One region of the Cupriavidus sp. 01L46 genome, then DNA from elsewhere that is predicted to be linked to it. Evidence: riboswitches for the same ligand, from Rfam matches in the RefSeq annotation. Region 1 holds a riboswitch; the other holds the start of a gene.
What was found. Region 1 has a riboswitch for cobalamin ahead of AC1DS3_RS04895 (TonB-dependent receptor). Riboswitches for the same ligand answer to the same signal wherever they lie in the genome.
Positions count from the first base shown of each region.

Region 2: another riboswitch for cobalamin. It lies ahead of AC1DS3_RS31100 (TonB-dependent receptor plug domain-containing protein); the one in region 1 lies ahead of AC1DS3_RS04895 (TonB-dependent receptor).

Region 1 is NZ_JBFTSF010000016.1:2,252-8,664, reverse strand. Features, by position in the region: gene AC1DS3_RS04900 (methyl-accepting chemotaxis protein) at 1-1,281, opposite strand, end outside; cobalamin riboswitch at 1,586-1,843, shown strand; gene AC1DS3_RS04895 (TonB-dependent receptor) at 1,969-4,227, shown strand; gene AC1DS3_RS04890 (PepSY domain-containing protein) at 4,235-5,749, shown strand; gene AC1DS3_RS04885 (HoxN/HupN/NixA family nickel/cobalt transporter) at 5,803-6,413, shown strand, end outside.
Region 2 is NZ_JBFTSF010000273.1:64-3,946, reverse strand. Features, by position in the region: gene AC1DS3_RS31105 (FecCD family ABC transporter permease) at 1-611, opposite strand, end outside; gene AC1DS3_RS31100 (TonB-dependent receptor plug domain-containing protein) at 633-2,585, opposite strand; cobalamin riboswitch at 2,684-2,928, opposite strand; gene AC1DS3_RS31095 (hypothetical protein) at 3,137-3,454, shown strand; gene AC1DS3_RS31090 (cell division protein ZapA) at 3,451-3,792, shown strand.

The DNA.
Region 1 (6,413 bases):
GTCGACCTGGCCCACCGACTCGACGATCAGCGTCTTGATTTCCTTGGCCGCGCCCGCGCTGCGCTGCGCCAGGTTGCGCACCTCGCCAGCCACCACCGCAAACCCGCGTCCTTGCTCGCCGGCGCGCGCGGCTTCCACCGCGGCGTTAAGCGCCAGGATATTGGTCTGGAACGCAATGCCGTCGATCACGCCGATGATGTCGTTGATCTTGCGCGAGCTGGCGGTGATGCCGCGCATCTTGTCCACCACCTGGCTGACCACGCTGCCGCCCTGCTGCGCGATCTGCGAGGCGTCGGACACATACTGGCTGGCCTCCTTGGCGTTGTCGGCATTCTGGCGCACCGTCGCGGTGATCTGCTCCATGCTGGCGGCAGTCTGCTGCAGCGAGGCCGCCTGCTGCTCGGTGCGGCTCGACAGGTCGCTATTGCCCGAAGCGATCTCCTGGGCCGCCGAGGTGATGGAATCGGCCGATTGCTGGATGCCCGCCACCGTGCCGGCGAGCTGGTCGCGCATATGGCCAATGGCGTACATCAGGCTGGAGCGGTCGTCCGGGTGAGTTTCGACGCGCGCCGTGAGGTCGCCGCTGGCCATGCGCAAGGCAAGGGCCGCGGCGGTAGCGGGCTCGCCGCCCACCGAGCTCTGGATGCTGCGGATCAGCAGCGTAGCCACCGCGGAAATCACAATGCCCAGCAGCACCAGCAGCCCCAGCGATTGATAGAGCGAGGCGCGGAACTGCGCTTGCACGTCATCCATATACGTGCCGGCGACCAGATCCCAGCCCCACGGCTTGAAGCGCGCCACGTAGCCGATCTTGGGGCTGGGCTGGTCGCTGCCCGGCTTGGGCCACCAGTAGTCCAGGTGGCCCGCGCCGTCGGCCGACGCGCCGCGGGCCGCGATATCGGCGTACAAGGCGTTGCCCTTGGCGTCCTTGAAGTCGCTCATGTTCTTGCCGTTGAGCTTGGCGTTGATGGGATGCATCAACAGCACGGAATCCGCGCCGACGATGGTGATGTAGCCATCCTTGCCATAACGCTGTGCGGCGACGCGGGCCGTGGCCTGGGCCTTGGCATCGGCCTCGGACATCTTGCCCTGGCGCGCTTGCTCGGCATAGTCGCGCACCAGCGAGAGCGACATGTCGACGATATTAGCCAGCTCGCTGCGGCGATCGGCCATTTGCAGCTGGCGGGTCTGGAAGGCATGCATCACGGTCAGCAACAGCAGGCCGAGCCAGGCCAGCACAAGGGGAATCCACAGCTTTTTTCGCAGGGTCAGACGATTCATGGCACTCGCTTCTCGGGGCAATCGCCAGTCATGCAGGAGGCATGCGGCATCTCCGGATATCGGAGCCGGGCTCGCCTTCTTTAGCGAAAGGCGCGGCAGGACGGCACGAAAGGCCTCGAAGCGCAGAAAATGCCGCATGAAGCACCAAAATGGCGACAGGTTGCGCCAGGCTGAAACGCCAGCGCACTCGCACGGTGCAAAGAAAACGCCTGCCATCCGCCCCCGAAAGCAGCGCAAATACGGCTACAATGCGCCTCGCATTCCACCCAGCAATTGCAATTGACTTGCAATTGCCTTGCAAGTGGACTGCCAAGGGTTCGAAGGTGCCTCCGGCGCGCAGCGCGCGGCGGGGGTTAAACGGGAAACAGGTGCGCCGCCGGCCATGCCGCGGCTAATCCTGTGCTGCCCCCGCAACGGTCAGCAGGTACAAAGGTGTCACGCCGCGCCAACAGGCCGCGGCAGCCACTGCGCATCATCGCGCGGGAAGGCGGCACCCCGGACGCGCCCCAGCGGCAGGCGTCCCCCTGCAAGCCCGGATACCGGCCTTCGACCSATCACCGGGGCTGCGGACGGGCGGCCAGGCGTGAGACGGCTGGCCACGCGTCTGGCAGTCACTGCGCGCTCGTCCGCGGCTGGTTCGTTTATTGCCGCCGGGCGGGGTCGCCCGCGGCCAATGATGGAAAGTTCATGTCCGCGCGCCCTCGCATTGCCCGTACCGCCTCGCCGGCGGCCGTCACGCCACGCAAATGTCGTCATGCGCCCAAGCCGCGCCAGCTCGCGCATCGTTGCGCGCTCGCGCTATCGCTGGGGGCCTTCGCCGGCCTCGGCGCCGATGCCGCCTGGGCGGCGGACGATGCGCAACCTTCGGAGCGAGCGCAATCGCAGCCGTCGCGCGGCAGCACGATGCTACCGGCGGTGGTAGTCAGCAGCGCCTCGCAGCCGCCCGGGCTCGCGCTGTCCGAGCCCACCAGCACCGGCAGCCGCCTTGGCCTGACCCCGCTGGAAACGCCCGCTAGCGTGGAAGTCCTGTCCGGCGACACCATTCGCGAACGCGGCGATTTGTCGCTGCGCGAGGCCGTGACCCGCGCCACCGGCATCACGTCCAATGGCGCGCCCGGCAACGGCGGCACGGCGCTCGCGGCACGCGGCTTCGCAGGCCAAGGCTCGGTGATGCAGTTGTACGATGGCACGCGCCTCTACGTGGCCTCCGGCACCGTCACCTTCCCCTTCGATACCTGGTCCGTGGACCGCATCGAAGTGCTGCGCGGCGCGGCCTCGGTCATGGTTGGCGAAGGCGCGATCGGCGGCGTGGTCAACGTGATCCCCAAGAAGCCGATACGCGCGCCGATCGCCAACGAGCTGCAGCTCACCGGCGGCACGCAAAGAACAGCACGCGCGGCGTTCGACAGCGGCGGCGCAGTCAACGAGACGCTCTCCTACCGCTTCAACGCCAGCTATAACCGCTCCGGCGGCTGGGTGGACCGGGGCGACTCGCGCAGCCTGGCGGTGTCGGCCGCGGTGCGGCTAGACGTATCGCCCGAGTTCAACCTGACGCTGTCCTATGACGATGCCGACCAGCACCCGATGCAATACCTGGGCACGCCGCTGGCGGGCGGCGGCCTGGACACCTCGCTGCGCAAGAAGAACTACAACGTTGGCGATGCCGACATCACCTACCGCGACCGCTGGACCCGGCTCGCGGCGCAGTGGCAGCCCAACGAGCGGGTCACGGTGCGCAACCAGTTCTACTACCTCACCAGCCAGCGCCACTGGCGCGACGCCGAGTCCTATACCTTCCTGCCCGCGACGGGCCAGGTGCGCCGCACCGACTACCTGGAGATCCTGCACGACCAGGAACAGGTGGGCAACCGCGCCGACCTGAAGATCGATGGCCAGTTGTTCGGCATGGCCAATACCGCCATGGTGGGGTTCGACGTTAACCGCATCAACTACACCAATAGCAGCAACTCGCCCTATGGCGGCGCATCCACGGTCAATGCCTACCAGTTCGACCCGGGCCAGTTCTTCAGCCCGCCAGGCGTTGTCACGTCGCCGCGCTTTCGCACCCACACCACGCAAGCCGCGCTGTTTGGCGAGGACCGCCTCAAGCTGACCCGGGAATGGTCGGTGATTGGCGGCGTGCGGCTGGACCATGCCCAGCTGGAACGCGGCAACCTGCTCACGGGCGACGACTGGACCCGCAGCTTCAACAACGTCACGTGGCGCGCGGGCACCGTCTACGCATTCACGCCAGCCCTGTCGGTGTATGCGCAGTACGCCACCGCCACCGATCCGCTGAACGCACTGATCTCCACCTCGGACGCACAGAAGGATTTCAAGCTGGCCGCCGGGCGGCAGATCGAAGCCGGGGTCAAGCAATCGTTCTGGAACCAGCGCGGCGAGTGGACTTTTGCCGCCTACCAGATCGTCAAGAAGAACCTGCTGACACGCGACGCCAACAACCCGGCGTTGGCGGTGCAGGTGGGCGAGCAATCCTCGCGCGGGCTGGAGGCCTCGGTCAGCGTGGAACTCATGCGCGGGTTGCGGTTGGAAGCCAACGGCACCGTGCTGCGCGCCCGCTACGACAACTTCGCGGAAAGCGTGAACGGCGCGCTGGTCTCGCGCAATGGCAATGTGCCCACCAGCGTTGCGCAGCAGGCGGCCAACCTGTGGCTGACGTGGGCCTTCGCACCGCAGTGGCAGGTAGGCAGCGGCCTGCGCTACGTGGGCAAGCGCTACACCAACAACGCCAATACCACCACCATGCCGTCGTACACGGCGGTGGATGCCTCGCTGCAATGGCGCGTATCGCGCAAGACGGCGCTGACGCTGCGCGTGTACAACCTGTTCAACCGCGACTACGCCGAATCCTCCGGCAACAGCGGCAGCCAGTGGCTGCTGGGCCGGCCGCGCGCGGCCGAGCTGTCGGCCAACTTCTACTTCTAGGCCCGGCATGGCAAGCACACCCCTGTCCTGGCGTGAAGCGTGCTGGCGCTTCACGCGCCGCTGGCTCTACCTGGTGCACCGCTGGGCCGGGATCGCGGGCTGCCTGCTGATCGCCATGTGGTTTCTCTCGGGATTGGTCATGATGTACGTGGCCTTTCCCGCGCTAACCGACGCCGAGCGCCACGCGGGGCTCCCGCCGCTGGACCTGCCCGGGGTAAGGATCACGCCGGATGCCGCGATGGCCAGCGCGGGCCTCACCCGCTTTCCGCGCAGCCTGCGCCTGGAGATGATGGGCGCGCACCCGGTCTACCGGATGATCGACTGGAACGGCAAGCCTTACACCGTCTCCGCCCGCGACGCGGCGCGCATCGAGCAGGTGGATGCCGTCGCCGCGCAAGCTATCGCCCGCCGTTTCTCCGGTGCGGCGGGCGCGCGCTGGGTGGAAACCGCGGAGCGCGACCAGTGGACCGTGCCCAACGGGCTCAATCCCTGGCGGCCGCTGCATCGCATTGCGCTGGACGATGCGGCCGGCTCCGAGCTGTACGTGTCTGCCAGGACCGGCGAGGTGATGCGCGACACGAGCCGCGCCGAACGGTTCTGGAACTGGCTCGGCTCGGTGCCGCACTGGCTGTACTTCACGCCGGTGCGGGCCGACCCGCCGCTATGGCGGCAGGTCGTGCTGTGGACCTCCGGCGTGTGCATTGCCGTGGCCGTCAGCGGCGTCTGGATAGGCTGGCTGCGGCTGCGCGTGCGCCGCCGGTTTGCGCATGGCAGCGCCCGCGGCACCTCGCCCTATCACGGCTGGATGGCCTGGCACCATATCGCCGGGCTGGCCGCATCGCTGTTCCTGCTGGCGTGGCTGGCCAGCGGCTGGCTGTCGGTCAACCCCAACCAGTGGTTTGCGGGGCGGGCGTTTGCGCAGCCAGCGCTGGAACGCTACGCCGGGGCAACCCTGCCGCACTTCCCCGCCGGCGATGGCGCGACGCTGGCGGGTCTGCTGTCCAACACCGCCGTGCCCCCAAGGGAAATCAAGCTGGCCTGGCAGGCCGGCGTGCCGGTCATGCTGGTGGCGACCGCGGCCACGACGCAAGCCTATCGCGCCGACACCGGCGCGCCGCTGGCGCTCACGGCCGCGGCACTGGCCCAGGCAGCCGCGCGGCTGATGCCGGACGCCACCGTCGCCGGCCACGACCTGCTGCACGAGGATGACGCCTACTGGTACAGCCACCACCAGCCGCGCAAGCTGCCGGTGCTGCGCGTGCGCTTTGACGACGATGGCGCGACGTGGGCGTACATCGACCCGGACACCGGCAACCTGCTGGGCCGCAGCGACCGCAGCCGCCGCGCCTACCGATGGCTGTTCCATGCCGCGCACAGCTGGGACTTTGGCTGGCTAGTGCGCCATCGCCCAGCCTGGGACGCAACGGTCTGGTTGCTTTCGGTTGCCGGGCTGGTAGTCTGCGTCAGTGGCGTGGTGATTGGCTGGCGCAGGTTGTTTCGCGGGCGCCGCCGGCGGGCATGAGTCCCGGCCTGGCGTCCATCCACTCAGAATCCCCGATCTTTCACGGACCGCTCATGTTCCGCTTTCTAGCCAGCATCTTCAACGACCAAGACGCCGACGTGCGCCGCAAGGTCATTGCGCTCTATGTCTTCCTGATCGCCGCCAACGTGGGGGCATGGCTGTGGGCACTGGCAGCGTTCCGCGACCACCCCATGCTGCTGGCGTCCGCCGTGCTGGCCTACACGCTCGGTCTGCGCCACGCCGTTGACGCCGACCATATCGCCGCCATCGACAACGTCACGCGCAAGCTGATGCAGGAAGGCAAGCGTCCGGTGACGGTCGGCTTCTTCTTCTCGCTCGGCCACTCCACCGTGGTCACGCTGATGTCGATCGGCATCGCGGTTGCCGCCGCCGCGCTGCAAACACGCTTCGCCGACATGAAAGCCGTGGGCGGCATGATTGGCACCAGCGTCTCCGCGCTGTTCCTGTTCCTGCTGGCCTTCTTCAACCTGCTGATCCTGATCTCCGTGTGGCGTGCCTTCCGCGCGGTCAAGCGCGGCGAAGCGCTCAAGGAGCAGGACCTGGACCTGCTGCTGAACAACCGCGGCGTGCTCTCGCGGCTGTTCCGCCCGCTGTTCCGGCTGGCCAGCCGCAGTTGGCATCTGTTCCCGATGGGGCTGCTGTT
Region 2 (3,883 bases), on a different contig from region 1:
GCCAGCGCACCCAGCGCAAGGCCATAGCTGGCGGTGCCGCCCAGGTCGCCGGTCAGCCAGAACAGCATGCCGCGCAAACGGGCCTCGGGCGCCACGCTCAGGATCAGGGTAATCAGCGCGCCCCAACCGGCGGCCAGGATCACGCCGGTCAGCAGCAGGCGCGAGCCGGCCTCATGGTGCCCGCCCTGCACCTGCGGATGCAGCAGGTCGCGCCGCGCCAGCGTGGCCACCAGCACCATCGAGAACAGCGCGCCGCCGGCCGCGCCGGCCTGCACCGTCCACAGTGGCCACATCATCAGCATGGCGGTGAGCGCACCGGTGGCCGCGCCGCCCGATACGCCGAGCACATAGGGCTCGGCCAGCGGATTGCGCAGCAGCACCTGCATCAGCGCGCCGGTCAGCGCCAGCAGGCCACCGCACGCGAACGCCGCTGCCGCGCGCGGCAGCCGCAGCTCACGCACGATGGCGCCGGCGGTATCGTCGGCGCCGCCGGACAGCGCCTGCCAGACCTGCGCACCCGACAGCGGCACGCTGCCCATCGCCAACGACAGCAGGAACACCGCCACGCCGGCGGCGGCAAGCATCAGCCAGACGGCTAGCGCGCGGCGCATGTCAGGCAACCATCCTCATTGTCATTTCTGACGCCAGCCCAGCGTGACAAAGCCGGCGCGTCCCTGCGTGTTGAAGGGATAGGCGAGCTGGTAATTCTTGTCGAACAGGTTTTCCACACGGGCGGCCACGAACCATTGCTTGTCGATGTTATAGCGGGCATTGAGGTTGACGATACCGTATCCGCCGAGCGTGCGCGAGCCACTATCCATGCGCGTCGAGGAGATGATCCACTCGCCGCCCAGGCGGAAGTCGCCAAACTGGCGGCCCACGTCGAAGGCGGCATGGCGGCGTGCGCGGCGCAGCAACTGCGTATTGCTCTGCTCATCCACCGGGTTCTGGAAGGTGATGCTGGCGCCCACGTCGGTGCCCATCAGCTTGGCGCGCCAGGAGGCTTCGATGCCTTGCACCTTGGCCTTGTTGACATTCTGCGCCAGGTACAGGCCGTTGGGCTGCAGCGCCGAGGTMATCAGGTTGTCGTAGCGGGTCTCGAACGCGGTCACGCGCAGCAGGCCGGCGGCATCGGTGTTGTACTGCGCGCCCAGCTCGACCGACTTGGCGCGCTCGGGCTTGATGCCCCGCTGGCCGTAGCCAGGATAGTAGAGCTCGTTGAACGTCGGCGCGCGGAAGGCATTGCTGGCGTTGGCGATCAGCTTGAACGCATTGGTCAAGTTATAGCCGTAGCCGGCGAAGTAGCTGGCCTGGCTGCCGAAGTCCGAGTAATGGTCGTTGCGCACGTTGAGCTGCAACTGATGCTTGCCCAGGCGTCCGTCGTAGCCGCCAAACACCGAGGTCACGTTGCGGTTGGGCGCGGCATAGGTGCTGGAATCGAACTCCTGCTGCAGGTATTCGGTGCCGAACAGCAAGGTGTGCGTGGGTGCCAGCGCGTATTCGTTCTGCCAGGTGTACTGGCGGTTACGTGTATTGAAGCGGCTGTCGAACAGGCCGTTCTTGGTGTTCTCGCTGCGATCCTCGCTCTGGGCCACCTTGAAGTGCGTGCTCCAGTCCCGGGTAATCTTGCCGTTGACGAAGGCGGATACCGTGTACAGCTCGCTGTTCATCCACCAGACATCGGTCGGCTTGCCCACCGTGCTGTCGTAGGAGAGCTTGCTCTTCGAATAGTAAGCGGTGACGCCGGCGTCCCAGTCGCTGGTGAAGCGATGCTTGACCTGGCCCGATACGCTCTTGTTGTCGTAGGGGTTGTCGTTGGGGTTGGCCTTGGGCTGCTGCTTGGTGTTGATCGCCGAGAAGCCGTCGGTCTTGATGGCCGAGCCGGTGATATTGAACGACGTGTCGCCGATCTGGCCGCCGTAGCCCACCGTGCCCTGGCGCGTATTGTTGCTGCCGTACTCGATCTGCGCGTTGGCCGCCGGGGCCTGGCCCGCGCCGCTCTTGGTGAAGATCTGCACCACGCCGCCGATCGCATCCGAGCCGTACAGCGCGGAGACGTTGCCCCGCACGATCTCGATGTGGTCGATCTGATCGGGCAGGATGTTCGACAACTGGGCCGTGCCGCTGCTGGCCGACGAGACACGCACGCCGTCGATCAGGATCAGCGTCTGGTTGCTGTTGGCCCCGCGCATGAACAGGGTGGTATTGGAACCCAGGCCGCCATTGGCGGCAAACTCCACGCCGGCTTGCGTGCGCAGCAGCGAGCGTAGATCAATCGCCTGCGAGTTGACGATGTCCTGCCGGGTCACCACGGTCGTGTGCGGCAGCGCTTCGGTGATCGGCTGGGGAGTGCGATTGGCACTGACCACCACCGGCGTGAGCTGCGCGTCGGCGGCCGGCTGCACGGCGGCGGCCTCGCTGGCCTGGGCCATGGCGGCGCCGGGCGCGCACACGGCGAGCAGGGCCAGCAAGGCGACAGGCGTGGCACAGACTTGTCGGGAGACAGAAACGGAAACAGAAACGGGGGCGGTGGCGGGGCGCGCCGGCAATGCCGGACGGCTCGACCTGTAAGACGATGAGCGCATGATGCGGATTGTGGGAGAGAGCTGCCTGGTCCGTTCCCCCGCGGACCGTCTGGCGACGAAGCGCGCCGCTGGCTTGCGCGGCAAAAAGCAGCGGAGGGCGGCGCACTCTCGTTCAGGCCGGTATCCGGGCTGACGACACCAGTCCGACCGCCTTCCCGAACCTTGCGGTTCAGTGGCTGAGTGGTCGGCCTTGCGATCTTGCGATCACGGTCGCTTACCGTTGCGGGGGCAGCACAGGTTGGCTCGGCCCTGCCCTGGCGGCGGTGGCTGGCTCCCTGTTTCCCGTTGAACTGCAACCCTGTAGTGAATAGGATTACGAGCACCTGGAACGTGCGCGAGTGTAGGCAGTTTCGAGGCAAGCGTCAATGCCGCGGCAAAACGGGGGGAAAGCGCCTGGAAACAGGCATAAAGCCGCCGCCACGGATGCCGTTAAACGACGATGCATGCAACTTCGGCGCGCAGGCCCGGTCACACACGTCTGCGTTCGCCGTCCGCACGATAGCGCTTGGGCTAAAATCCCAGAACCCGAGACCCTAGATATGACAGGCTCTATGCTCACCGAACTCGAACAACTCGCCGCCAAGATCGGGCGTGTGCTGCACCATGCCGATACCCTGGCGGCGGAGAACCAGCGGCTGCGGGAGGAGATCGAACGCCTGCAGGCCGACGCCAGCCAGCTGCGCGGCGACCGTGAAGCCATGGCCGCCGACCGCGAGCTGCTCAATATCAAGATCGAGGAAGCGCAGCTGCGCATCCAGTCGATCCTGGACAAGCTGCCCACCGCCAGCGACGCCCGCCAGCTCGACCTGCTGGGCGAAGGCGATGCGGCCAGCCGCGCCGAACAGAAGGCACCCGGAGAAAACGCATGAGCAATAAGCAAGTCGAAGTGATCATTGCCGGCCAGTCCTACCGGTTCGCCATTGCCGCCGACAACGAGGCCGCGCTGCTGGAGGCCGTGGCACTGGTAGACGGCCAGATGACGCGGCTCAAGGGCGGGGTATCCGCCAAGGGCGTGGAACGCGTTGCCGTGATGGCCGCGATCAGCATCGCCTCGGACCTGCTCTCGCTCAAGCGCAAGCAGCAAGAAGATGGCGCGATTCCCGTTGATGCAGTGCGTGCGCGCATTCGCGAGCTGAACGAACGCGCGGACGAAGCCCTGCGCCAGTACGCGCATGTGGGCACCAATTCGCCCGTGCCGCGCAACTGATGTCCTGCCCTGCGCCGGCGGTGTACCGCACGGCACAGGTAGGCAGCGATACGCGCGTGATTTCGGCCCGATGTGCCCCACATGCCGCGCG